DNA from 4 places in the Pseudomonas sp. CFBP 8772 genome. Region 3 is predicted to be linked to each of the others. Evidence: predicted binding sites of a transcription regulator. Region 3 holds the regulator's gene; each other region holds the start of a gene.

Region 1 (3,209 bases), on a different contig from region 3:
CAGGTCGGCGGGCTCGATGACCAGCGGCAAGCTTGAAAAGGCAGACATCTAGCGTCTCCGGATCGCGAAAAGGTTGCGAATTGTAGCTCAGCCGTCAGCCATTGCGATGGCTAAAGGCAGTAAGCGCTTTCTCGATGCACTGACCGGTTTTTCCGAAAGCCTGGACGGACATCTCGGAAAACGGGCCACCGCCCTGATCGGCCATCACCATCATCACCACGCGTCCGTTGCTGGCCAGTGAGCGGATCAGCAGGTTCTCGCCGCTGAACAAATTGCGCAGTTGTGGCGGCAGCAGCGCCGAAAACTGAGCGTTGTTGGCCGGCGTCAGGCGTAATTGCGTGGGCTGAGCGAGCAGGCGTTGCAGCACGGTGCTGTCTTTGTAAGGCACCAGCAACGCCGCGGCCGACTTGTCCACACCCGCAATCTGATGCACACGCAGGCTGTCGGTCTTGCGATCGGTCATCAGCAACACCACCCGCTGCATGCCCGCCGCCACCAGAGCGTCCCGGGCGCAGGTGGTCAGGTGTATCGCGTTGATGAAAATGCCGGGCTCTTTCAACAGATCCGCGCAGTGCTTGCGCCACAGTTGCAGGGCGTCGGGCGAGGGTGGCGGGGCGGGCAGCAAGCCTTTATGTATCCTTCGCGCATGCCACGGCCAGAGCAACGCCTGCGCGGGGTGCCAGATATCCGGGCCGGAATGCTGGCGAGCGCTGGCCGCCGCGTTCTGATGAACCTGCTGCTGAAGCTCGTCGAGTGGCTGCTGCAGGTACAGGCTGGTCAATAGCTGCCAGCGCAGGCTGTGCGGCGTGTCCCAGGCCTGGTGCGCCGACAGCGCGAGGCCGTTGGCTAGCAGAATTGTATTGGCGGGCTGGTTAAGCCAGCGCCGCAGCGGCAGATCGGCGTCGAGTTGCTGTTGCTGCTTGAGTGGGTCGTTGTTGCTGTGGGCGATGCGCAGCACGCTTACCAGATTGCGTTGCTGTGAGGTCAGCAGTTCGTAACCCTGGGTCACCCAGATCGGCAGGCGCCAATGCTGTGCCAGCCCCAGACACAAATCCACCAGCCGCACGCCAAACAGCGTGTTTTCCACAGTCTTCGCGCACTCACCCTTGTGGATAACCCGCAACTCCCACGCTTCCAGCAATGTGGGGTGCGCCAGCGCCATCGGCCAGAGCGGCGACAGAAACAGCAGGCTGCCGAGATGGATGTCCTGCCACAGCCGGGCCAGTTGGTTGGCGAACAGGCCGTAAGCCTGCTGCATGGCGTGCTGACTGATCAGCTGTAGCTGACGGAGCGCCACCGGGATATCCCGTGCATCGACACTGGGCAGTCGCGCCAACAGCGCTTCGGTGCGCGCCAGGCCCAATCGGTTGATGGCGACTTCAAGGCTCTCCGCAGGCTGGGCGGTGGCGGGGCTGTGCAGGTTGGCGTCACGCAAAACGTTGAGCACCAGCGCCGGGCTGTCCTGCATGAGATCGGCAATATCGCGCAGCGAGCGGCGACTGTCGGTCAATGCTGCCTGCACGCGCTGATGCGCCACCCCGGGCACCGGCAGGGCGATGCCGTCGAGTTGTTTTATCCATTGATCCAGGGTGCGCGGGACAGGTAGCGAAGAAGCTTTATCTGATTGCATTCACAACACCCGTACGGCTGGGAGGTTAGATCGATGTCGGATACTGGCATCATGCTGGCCCTCGTGGCGCAACGTCCGTTGCGACGCACCGGTCAGCATTTTCCTGTGATCTGACTATAGTCTGGCGCATTCATGCCGATAAGCAGGACAAGAGTTTCAAGCGCTTCTCGCACAATGACCATGAACCCGACTCAGTAAGTATTTTCTACCTATGGCAAAAATTATCGGCATCATCGTCGTTTTCGCGAGCGTTCTCGGCGGATACGTACTGTCCCACGGTCAGATCGCAGCGTTGATCCAGCCTTTCGAGGTCATGATCATCGGCGGTGCGGCGCTGGGTGCATTCCTGCAAGCCAACCCGGGCTATATGACCATGCTGGTCATCAAGAAGTCCTTGAAGATGTTCAGCACCCGGTTCACCCATGGCTACTACCTCGAAGTGCTGGGCCTGGTCTACGAGATCCTCAACAAGAGCCGTCGCGAAGGCATGATGGCCATCGAAGGCGACATCGAGGAGCCTGAGAACAGCCCCATTTTCGCCAAATACCCTGGCGTGCTCAAAGACACCCGCATGATCGCTTTCATCTGCGATTACCTGCGCATCATGTCTTCCGGCAACATGGCGCCCCACGAGTTGGAAGGCTTGTTCGACATGGAATTGCTGAGCATGAAAGAAGAGCTCGAGCATCCTTCCCACGCCGTGACCGGTGTCGCCGATGCCATGCCAGGTTTCGGTATCGTTGCTGCGGTACTGGGTATCGTGGTGACCATGGCCTCCCTGGGCTCCGGCGACAAAGCGGCGATCGGCATGCACGTCGGCGCGGCGCTGGTCGGTACCTTCTTCGGTATTCTCGCGGCGTACGGTTTCTTCGGCCCGTTGGCCACTTCCCTGGCCCACGATGCCAAGGAAGAAATGAACGTCTATGAATCGATCAAAGCTTCCCTCGTAGCGTCCGCGTCCGGCGTGCCGCCTTCGCTGGCCGTGGAGTTCGGTCGCAAGGTTCTGTATCCGGCCCATCGCCCCAGCTTCAGCGAGCTGGAACAAGCTGTCCGCGGTCGTTGATCCATGGAAAATAATCAGCCGATCATCATAAAGCGCGTCAAGCGCTATGGCGGAGGGCATCACGGCGGCGCCTGGAAAATCGCATTTGCCGACTTCGCGACGGCGATGATGGCGTTCTTCCTGGTGCTGTGGCTGATGTCGTCTGCCACGCCGGAGCAACTGCTCGCCATCGCCGGTTACTTCAAGGACCCGGTCGGGTTTTCCGACAGCGGCTCGCCCTATGTCATTGACCTGGGCGGTTCGCCGGAAATGTCCCCGGACCAGACGCTGAACCCGGAGGTGCAATCCACGCCTTCGCCGGATCGTGTGCCGGTCGACGCGGATCAGCAGGACGCCGCCGCCGAGCAGGTCGAGCAGGACCGTCTGGAAATGTTGCTGCAAGAGTTGCAGAACAAGATCAACGAGAATCCGCAGCTGGCGAAGTTCAAGGACCAGATTCTGTTCGAGATCACCCAGGACGGCTTGCGTATCCAGATCACGGACGCCGAAAACCGCCCGATGTTCGACATCGGCAGT
Region 2 (3,209 bases), on a different contig from region 3:
CCCTGCTCGCCCGCACGCGCCGCTTCAATGGCAGCATTGAGCGCCAGCAGGTTGGTCTGTTCGGCGATGCCGCGAATGGTGTCCACCACGGACTGGATCTGCTGCCCCTGCTCGCTGACCTTGCTCAACGCATTAGCAGTGTCGGTCAACTTCTGGTTCAGTTGCTGAATACTCGCCGTGGTGCGCTGACTGTCGCGGCTGCTGTCTTCGGCGATGCGTCGGGTGGCCTGGGCGCTGCCGGATGCGGCTTCGCAACTGCGGGCAACCCCCATGGACGTCGCGGCCAGCTCGGTGGCCGCAGCGGCGATCTGGCTGATCTGCTGTTGTTGATCTTCCACTTCGTTGAGCGTGCTGCCGGACTGCGCGTTGAGGGTCAGCACCGCAGAACCCAGTTGCTGGGTTTCGTGGTTGACACCCAAGAGACTGGTGCGCAGTTGCACCACTGCTACGTTGAGGGCGGTGCTGATGGCTGCGAGTTCGTCACGCCCCTGAACGGCGACCTCGACGCACAGATTGCCGTCACGCAGCGACTCGGCCAGGGTCGTTATGCCCTTGGCGCTGCGCTGGATCGACGCCTGGAGGCACATGAAGAGATACAGCGCCGCGAGCGCTAGAATGCTGAAAATCGCAGCGATCGGCACGAACTGCAGAGTGGACTGCTCATGGTAATAATCGAGCCGGCTGGTCAATGATGAGAGCGATTGCTTGCGTAAGGCCGCCAATCCATCGCTGACACCGTCGACGCTGCGCTCGAACGCAGCAGGGTCGAGCTTGATGCTGCCGCCGAACACGCCGTCGTCGAGCACTTTCAATTCGTTATCAAGGCGCTGAAGACTGTCTTCATACTGACGCGTCCAGACCTCCATGCCCGGGTACGCTTTCGATTTCAGCGAGCTCACGGCTTTGACCAGTTGATCACGGGCGTCACCGATGCGACTGCGCAGGTCGCGCATCTGAAGACGGCTCTGCAGCGAGAACTGCCCTGATGCGATCGACGACTGGCCGATACTCGCCATCCGCCCTACTCGCTCGACCAGTTCCGGCGCCTGCTGTGTGGCGATTTGCATCAGCAAGTAGGTTTCAAGCCAGGGATCAAGGATCAAGCCGCTGTCCATGGCCATCTGTTCACGCAGACTCTGCAGCGCCGTAAGGGCAGAGGTAAAACGATCGTAGCCGTCCGGCCACCAACCGACGCTGCGCAGAGATTCCGAATCCATGCCTTTGACCGAGGCCTGCAGCGCTTGATACCGCGTCATGATGTCCGCGCTGGCGTTCTGTGCCTTGAGTTCATCGCCCAGGGACGCCAGGGTGCGGGTCAGGTCAGGGTTGGCGGCATCCAGCGCGTTCATGGCTGCCTTCGCGGCCGGCGTCGGATCACGAAGAATGTCGGCAGCCTTCCAGCGCGCGGCGCGGTTGCGCTGTGCTGTCAGTTGCACATCCAGCGCATCGAGTGCCATGAGCTGGCGCACACCGGCTTGCTCCTGAGAAATCACCTCCAGCTTGCTGCGGTAATCCTGGCCGATCATCCACAGGCTGCCCGCGAGCGGCAAGATGAACAGAAAGAAGAGCACCTGAAACTTGCGCGCGAACCCGAGACGTCCGAGCAGGCGGATGCCTGGCGACAAAAGACTCTGCATAGCCAACCACTCCTCACCGACAGACGCTGCGCGACGAATAATCATCGCTGCGCTGCCTTACATTTTTACCGGCAAAATGCCATGTCTGTGTTTTAAAAACGATAACCGCCCATCTTTTGAACGAGGGCCGCACTCAGACTTATCGAAAGCCGCAGCCACCTAGTTCTATAACGGCATCGTTGCGGCAGGCATAAGCAAGAACCGGACCGATAGCACGAGGCCATCAAACCGGGCACGAGATCGAGGACAGTGCACGCTGAGTGCGCGAAAGTGGGGCAAAAGCACTCAGCGCAAGGAGTGAAACTGTCACCAGCGTGCAGGGGTGAGAAAATGGTAGAAGAGCCGTGAGGCTAACCGATTGATCGCGTGGATAAATTTTTTCAAAGAGACGCTTGACACATATGTGATCTGAGCGAATAATGCGCGCCACTTGGCTACATAGCTCAGTTGGTTAGAGCATAGCATTCATAATGCTGGGGTCCGGGGTTCAAGTCCCTGTGTAGCCACCAAGTACCTCAACAAAGCCCGCCTTGTGCGGGCTTTGTTGTTTCTGGCGTTCTGTGCCTAAAGCGGGATCCCAAATCGCCGATAGCCCTGTACTGCATCTCGCAGTGCACGGAGGCAATATGAAAAAGATCGCTATCGCTGGACTGGTTGCTCTGCTTTCAATCGTTTCACTTTCCGCGTCGGCGTGTCCGAAAGGGACGCATCCAACAGGCGGGACGGGCTCACACCATAAAGGTGGCACCTGCGTGTAAGACTAGCCCGGCAATTGCCGGGCTTTTTGATTCCGTAGTCTGCGCGCATCCAACGCCAATCGCCCTGCGGTCCGGGCGAAGACGGCAATCCGTGACAACCGCGCCCTCGTCCAATAGATTACGCCCCTCGAAACGCCCCGAGCTTTTCGCGCCTCAACCCCAGTTAACGAAGCAGTGGATGTTCAATGTCTGATTCCCATACCGATCCGGCGGCAAACGCCGTGTCGTCGAAGCAAGCCTACGAAGAAGCCATCAACCTTTCACAACATGTGCCACAGGCCAAAACCATCAGCGAGATGGTGCTGGACGCATTCCAGAGCGCCAAGGAAAGCGACCAGATTCGCGATCTGCGCCTGGCCATACGCGCCGCCCATGACCGATTCGATGATGACCAGGCCTACGAGCTGATGGGTCAGCTTAAGCAGCTCAAGGACGCCGAAGCCGCCGACATGGCCGCGCTCGAAGACCTGAGCGCGAAGTTTCCGATCAGCCGGATTCTCTCCAGCTATAAAGACGACCCGAGTTTTCAGGAGCTCGTCTACAGCCTGGCGTTGAAGGTGCTCAATCAGACGCATCAAGCGGTCAGCAACCCGAGCGGCGGCAAGGGCAAAGCGGCGCGGCCGAAGAAGGAAGCAGAAGTTTTCGTCATCAGCAAGGACGGCGCCAGCGTCACCCTGCCCCTGCGCACGCCGCGCTCGAAAGCCAACGCGGACCGCGAAGCCTTTGAATTCCTCGGCTTCTCGTTCATCGGTGAAGGCGATGACGCCGAGCTGCAGAGCGAAGTGTTCGTGGACAAGGACGGCAACCAGCAGCC
Region 3 (3,209 bases):
CAGGAACACATCGACGCGGCGGGCCAGATCACGGAACTCTTCGGCGCTGATTTCGCGGCGCATGAAGCGTCCCCAATCGGCGCTCAACGCCTTGGCGTCGTCACTGAGCCCGTGCATCAACGGCGTGCTCTGCTCCACCAGGTCCATGGTCCGGTTGGCCGCGTTTTCGGTCAGCCTGACCACGTACGACAGCCGCTCGGTGGCGTCGGTGATCTGGGAGACCTCCTCGGCCTGGGGCATGTTCGGGTCGATCTGGAAGTTGACGATCGCGCTGTGCAGCTCGCGCGTCAGTTTGCCGACTTCCTGATACAGGCCGCGGTCGCGGGTCTGGTTAAGCTCATGGATCAGTTGCACGGCGTCGCCGAACTTGCCTTTTTCAAGGCTCGCGACCAGCTCTTGTGCGTGTTTCTTCAGGGTTGACTCAAAGTCACCCATTGTCGAATCTTTGGAATCCATAGCGCCCTCGCAGCGGACATCAGCTATTGACGCGCTCAAATATTTTTTCGATTTTTTCTTTGAGCACTTGCGCGGTGAACGGCTTCACCACGTAGCCGTTCACACCGGCCTGAGCGGCTTCGATGATCTGCTCGCGCTTGGCTTCGGCAGTCACCATCAGCACCGGCAGACTGCGCAGACGCTCGTCGGCACGCACCTGACGCAACAGGTCGATGCCGGACATGCCCGGCATGTTCCAGTCAGTGACGAGGAAGTCAAAAGCGCCGCTTTGCAGCATGGGCAATGCGGTGAGTCCGTCATCTGCTTCGGCCGTGTTGGTGAACCCAAGGTCACGCAACAGGTTTTTTATGATCCGCCGCATCGTTGAGAAGTCATCAACGATGAGGATTTTCATGTTCTTGTCCAATTCGACCTCCAAGCAGTCTTTAACGCGTTCAGCACCTGAACGCGCGTCCAATCAATACCGTCTGTGCCGAACATGAAAAGGGGTTTCAATCGACCGGAACGAGCGCAGCGAAACCGGATCATCTACGACCCGGTTCGACCGACTCCTGCCGTGTCTCTTTTGCTTCCCGCTCACGTCTTGCACAGCCGGTCTTACAAGCAAAACACGCAGGCCTCATGGCCTGCGCCTGATTCACGAACGTGCGCGCCACTCGCCAAGACGACCGCGCAGCCGCGCCGCGCATTGACTGTGCAGCTGGCTGACACGCGATTCGCTGACCCCCAGGACCTCACCGATTTCCTTGAGGTTCAGCTCTTCGTCGTAGTACAGCGACAAGACCAGGCGTTCACGTTCGGGCAAGTTGGCGATCGCCTCGGCCAGCGCGGCCTGGAAGCGCTCGTCTTCCAGATCCCGCGACGGTTCGAGGGACTGGCTCGCGCCGTCCTCGTGCAGCCCTTCGTGTTCGCCGTCCTGCAACAGGTCGTCGAAACTGAACAGGCGGCTGCCCAGGGTATCGTTCAAAATCCCGTAGTAATCGTCGAGACTCAATTCAAGTTCGGCAGCAACCTCGTGATCTTTAGCGTCACGGCCGGTTTTTGCTTCGATTGCACGAATCGCGTCGCTGACCATGCGCGTGTTGCGGTGGACCGAGCGCGGTGCCCAGTCCCCCTTGCGCACTTCGTCGAGCATCGCGCCACGGATACGAATACCCGCGTACGTCTCGAAACTGGCCCCTTTGGTGGAGTCGTATTTGGTCGAGACTTCGAGCAAGCCAATCATGCCCGCCTGAATCAAATCCTCGACCTGCACACTGGCCGGCAGACGCGCCAGCAAGTGGTAGGCGATTCGTTTGACCAGCGGTGCATAACGCTCGATCAGCTCATACTGGGAGTCTTTGGACGATTTGCTGTACATGCGATAGCCACTTGCTGTCATGAGACGGGCCCTGCGCTGGTGTGATGCACGAGGCGTTCTACGAAAAATTCCAGGTGACCGCGCGGGTTCGCCGGCAGCGGCCAGGTGTCGACTTTCTGCGCGATGGCCTTGAACGCCAGGGCACATTTGGAACGCGGAAACGCTTCGTACACGGCGCGCTGTTTCTGCACGGCCTTGCGTACGCATTCGTCGTACGGCACGGCGCCTACATACTGCAGGGCCACGTCGAGAAAACGGTCGGTGACTTTCGTCAGCTTGGCGAAGAGGTTGCGCCCTTCCTGCGGGCTCTGGGCCATGTTGGCCAGGACGCGGAAGCGGTTCATGCCGTAATCGCGGTTGAGCAGTTTGATCAGGGCGTAGGCGTCGGTGATCGACGTGGGCTCGTCGCACACCACCAGCAGCACTTCCTGGGCGGCGCGGACAAAGCTCACGACCGACTCGCCGATGCCGGCGGCCGTATCAATGACCAGCACATCGAGGTTGTCGCCGATGTCACTGAAAGCCTGAATCAGCCCGGCATGCTGCGCCGGGGTCAGGTGGACCATGCTCTGGGTGCCCGATGCCGCCGGCACGATGCGTACGCCGCCCGGGCCCTGCAGCAGGACATCGCGCAGCTCGCACCGCCCTTCGATGACATCAGCCAGGGTGCGCTTGGGGGTCAGACCCAACAATACGTCGACGTTGGCCAGACCCAGATCGGCGTCCAGCAGCATGACGCGACGTCCCAGCTCGGCCAGCGCCAGTGAAAGATTCACTGAAACGTTGGTCTTGCCTACGCCACCTTTGCCACCGGTCACCGCGATAACCTGTACGGGATGCATGCTGCCCATGTTAATTGTTTACCTTGTCTTGCTTAGACCTAAGCCACATGTCGGGCTGCACGTTCAGTGCCTGAACAATGCCTGGCAGACCATCGATGCAGGAAAATTCCACTGTCATTTCTCTACCTAGCCCGCACGCTTGCCGGTGCTGTGATAAAGATCCGCAAACATATCCGCCATCGCTTCCTCGCTAGGCTCCTCCTGCATCTGCACACTCACAGCCCGGCTCACCAATTGGTGCCGACGCGGCAAATGCAGATCATCCGGTATCCGTGGGCCATCCGTGAGATAGGCCACAGGCAGTTCGTGTGTCACGGCCAGGCTGAGCACTTCGCCGAGGCTGGCCGTTTCGTCGAGCTTGGTCAGGATGCACCCGGCCAGGCCGCAACGTTTGTAACTGTGATAAGCCGCTGACAGCACCTGCTTCTGGCTGGTTGTTGCCAGCACCAGGTAGTTGCGCGCCTTGATGCCACGGCCGGCGAGGGTTTCCAGTTGCAGACGCAGTGCCGGATCGCTGGCTTGCAGGCCGGCGGTGTCGATCAACACCACGC
Region 4 (3,209 bases), on a different contig from region 3:
CACGGCTTCGTCGGCGCCATTGCGCACCTTGGTGATCATTGATTCGATTTCGCCGGTGGAGGTCTGGGTGCGGTGGGCGAGGGCACGTACTTCGTCCGCCACCACCGCAAAGCCTCGACCCTGCTCGCCGGCGCGGGCGGCTTCAATGGCCGCGTTGAGCGCCAGCAGGTTGGTCTGCTCGGCAATCCCGCGGATCACGTCGAGCACTTTGGTGATGTCGCGGATCTGCCCGGCCAGCGCTCCGACGCGCTCGGTCGATTCGGTGATTTCCACGGTCATGGTGTTCATCGCGGTGACAGCCTGCTGGACTTGTTGCTGACCCTTGATGGCGTCTTCGGACGTCTGCGCAGACACCTGCGACGCGCTGGCGGCGTTACGCGCCACTTCTTCCACCGCGGCGGTCATCTCGTTGACGGCCGTGGCGGCCTGCTGGATTTCATCGTTCTGACGCATCAGCCCGCGGGTGCTGTCGTCGGTCACCATGGTCAGCTCTTCAGCCGCAGAAGCCAGCTGATCCGAGGCGGTGGCGATCTGCTGAACCGTGCCTTTGAGGCTGCCCTGCATGGTGGACAGCGCCTTGAGCAACTGCCCGGTTTCGTCCTGGCCGCCGACGTGGATGGGCTGACTCAGATCGCCGGCCGCCACTCGAGTGGCGCTTGCCACCGATTGATAGATCGGCCGGGTGATCATGCGCGTGACGATCAGCCCCAGCGCAATGGCGCACACCACCGCGATCAGCGAACCGATGATCAGAATCCACGTCACCTGGGTGTCGGTTTCAACCCCGGCCTGTGCCTGCTCGTTGGCCTGGCGCAGATTGGATTCGATCATGATTTTCAATTCGCCCATGGTCTTGCGATAGCTGGGCGTCACGCTGGTCGCGGCCAGTTTGCTGGCTTGCTCCAGGTCTCCGCTCTGCGCCACAGACAGCGCATTGAGGGCGGCGCTGATGTAAGCGGCCCAGTCGCGTTCGAAGTCATCGCCTGCGGCTTTTTCATCCGGATCGAGCGGCGTGGCGCGGTAGGTCTTGAAGTCCGTCTCGGCCTGGGCCTGGTTTTCTTTCAGTGACTGGATCGCGGCGTTGATGTCGTCAGGGTTGGCTTTGAGCGCGCTCAGTCCGATGGCCTTGAAAAAGTCGCGGTTGGTGGCGATGACGTTGGCCTTGACCGAATCGACCTTGGCGATCGACACCAGGTTGTCGCTCACCGTATTTTCAAACAGCTCGTACAGGCGCGAGATACCGCTCTGTCCCAGCACACCCACCACTACAGTGATCAGCGCACACAGGCAGAATGCCGAAAGGAGCTTGGTCTTCAATTTCAGATCGGTCAGCCAGGACATAGGGCGCACTCGGAGAGGGTGGGGTTGTGGCTGTTGGCTACGCGTTGCATGACTGGATATCGGCGGGACGCCCGAGGACTTTACCCATTCTCCTGCGCTTGCTTGGGCGTTGATCCTCCGTCGCAACGGCGCGTACGCGTCACTTTTCCAGCGCCGGGTGCCTAAGCTTTGCTCCGCTGCCGCCGATAACTCGGACAAGTGGCGTCATGCCGCAACTCTATTGGCCGTCTCTACCCCGACGTCGGGGACGAGACCGCCGCTCTTGCAAGTGCCTCAGGGCCGAATTTTTATCCGGTGACAGGAATCTCGATGCTGGCGTGGAACCAAAAAAACTTTCTGATCGTCGACGATTTTTCCGACTTCCGCAGTTCGGTCCGATCGATGCTGCGCGAGTTGGGGGTCAAGGTGGTGGACACCGCCGACACCGGCGAGGAGGCGTTGAAGATGTGCGCGCAGAAGCGCTACGACTTCGTTCTCCACGACTTCAATCTGGGCGACGGCAAGAAGAACGGCCAACAGGTGCTCGAAGACCTGATGACCGATCGGCTGATCAGCCATGAAAGTGTGTTCGTCATGGTCACCGCCGAAAACAGCCAGGCGATGGTGATGAGTGCGCTGGAGTGGGAGCCGGATGCCTACCTGACCAAGCCGTTCAACCGCGCGAGCCTGGCTCAGCGTCTGGAGAAGATCGTCCAGCGCAAGACGTTGCTCAAGCCGATTTTGCAGGCGCTGGACCGTGGCAATCCGACCGAGGTGCTGAACGCCTGCGTCGCACTGACCCAACAGGAACCCCGCTTCGCGCCGCTTTGCCTGCGCTATAAAGCCGACGCCTTGCGTGACCTCAATCAGCACGAGCCGCTGGAAGCCTTTCTCAAGTCGATCCTCGCTGATCGTCCGCAACCCTGGGCCTATGCGGCGTTGGGCAAACTGTTGTTCAAGCGTGGGCGCCATGCTGAAGCGCAGACCGTTTACGAAGAAGCCATTCGCGCCTTCAATGCCATGCCGGTGCTGTATGACGGGCTGGCGGACGTGCTGGTGGCGACCGGCGATAGCAAGCGTGCGCAAAAGATGCTGGAAGAAGCGGTGCGGTTATCGCCTTACGCCGTGCGCCGTCAGCGTCTGTTGGGCAAGCTGGCGCTGGAAAACGAGGATTTCGACGGCGCTTCAAAGGCGTATCGTCAGGCCGTTTCCCAGGGCCAGTTTTCCCGCTTCAAAGACCCGGAAACCAACCTGGGTTTTGCGCAGGCCCTGATCAGCCGTGGCGGCGAACGCGGCCTGGATGCGCGCACCCGCGTGGAGATCAACCAGACCCTGACCGAAGTGGCCAAGGAAAACGGCAACGACGCCGGCCTGCAAGTGCGCGCGCGTCTGATGAAAGCCACCAGCGTCGCGTCCTCCGACCCTGAAATGGCCGCCAAGCTGACCGAGCAGGCGATGGAGCGGCTCGAGGGCATGGAGCAGTTTCTCAGCGCCGATGCGGCACTGGCAGTGGCTTCGCAGCTCAAGGCCCTCGGCCAGGAAGACGCTGGCGCGGGCATTCTGAAAAGCTGTGCCGAAATTTACGGTGACGACCCGCAGGTCATGCAGAACATCGCCAGGCAGACCGACGATCCTGAAATTCTGGGCGCGGGCAAGGCGGCCATCGATTTCAACATTCAGGGCATTCGCTGTTACCGCGCCGGCAAGCTCGGCGAGGCGCAGGACCTGTTCCGCCAGGGCCTGGCCCTGCAACCGAAGAACATCAGTATCGCGCTGAACATGGCGCAGTCGCTGCTGCACATGGGCGTTCATAACCTCGACGCGGCGAGCCTGGCGGAATGTCAGAACAGTCTGAAGATGGTGGGCAAGATGCCGGAAAGCGACGCTCG

Evidence for each region. Region 3 encodes FliA, which starts transcription of late flagellar genes. Its sites were predicted from a motif close to CTAAAGTTTNNNNNNNNNNNGCCGNTAA; they were not measured.
Region 1: motA (flagellar motor stator protein MotA) is a predicted target of FliA. The motif match lies at 1,745-1,772, and genes of this name have one in related genera.
Region 2: IFT99_RS12040 (methyl-accepting chemotaxis protein) is a predicted target of FliA. The motif match lies at 1,805-1,832, and genes of this name have one in related genera.
Region 4: IFT99_RS23145 (methyl-accepting chemotaxis protein) is a predicted target of FliA. The motif match lies at 1,398-1,425, and genes of this name have one in related genera.

The regions. Positions count from the first base shown of each region.
Region 1 covers NZ_JACYUI010000014.1:66,470-69,678, reverse strand. Annotated here, with positions in the region: gene IFT99_RS22930 (rhodanese-like domain-containing protein) at 1-48, opposite strand, end outside; gene IFT99_RS22925 (HDOD domain-containing protein) at 95-1,630, opposite strand; gene motA (flagellar motor stator protein MotA) at 1,842-2,693, shown strand; gene motB (flagellar motor protein MotB) at 2,697-3,209, shown strand, end outside.
Region 2 covers NZ_JACYUI010000005.1:17,697-20,905, reverse strand. Annotated here, with positions in the region: gene IFT99_RS12040 (methyl-accepting chemotaxis protein) at 1-1,637, opposite strand, end outside; tRNA gene IFT99_RS12035 (tRNA-Met) at 2,070-2,146, shown strand; gene IFT99_RS12030 (hypothetical protein) at 2,581-3,209, shown strand, end outside.
Region 3 covers NZ_JACYUI010000001.1:105,621-108,829, reverse strand. Annotated here, with positions in the region: gene IFT99_RS00480 (protein phosphatase CheZ) at 1-456, opposite strand, end outside; gene IFT99_RS00475 (chemotaxis response regulator CheY) at 476-850, opposite strand; gene fliA (RNA polymerase sigma factor FliA) at 1,094-1,837, opposite strand; gene fleN (flagellar synthesis regulator FleN) at 1,834-2,667, opposite strand; gene flhF (flagellar biosynthesis protein FlhF) at 2,785-3,209, opposite strand, start outside.
Region 4 covers NZ_JACYUI010000015.1:8,005-11,213, reverse strand. Annotated here, with positions in the region: gene IFT99_RS23145 (methyl-accepting chemotaxis protein) at 1-1,341, opposite strand, end outside; gene IFT99_RS23140 (response regulator) at 1,651-3,209, shown strand, end outside.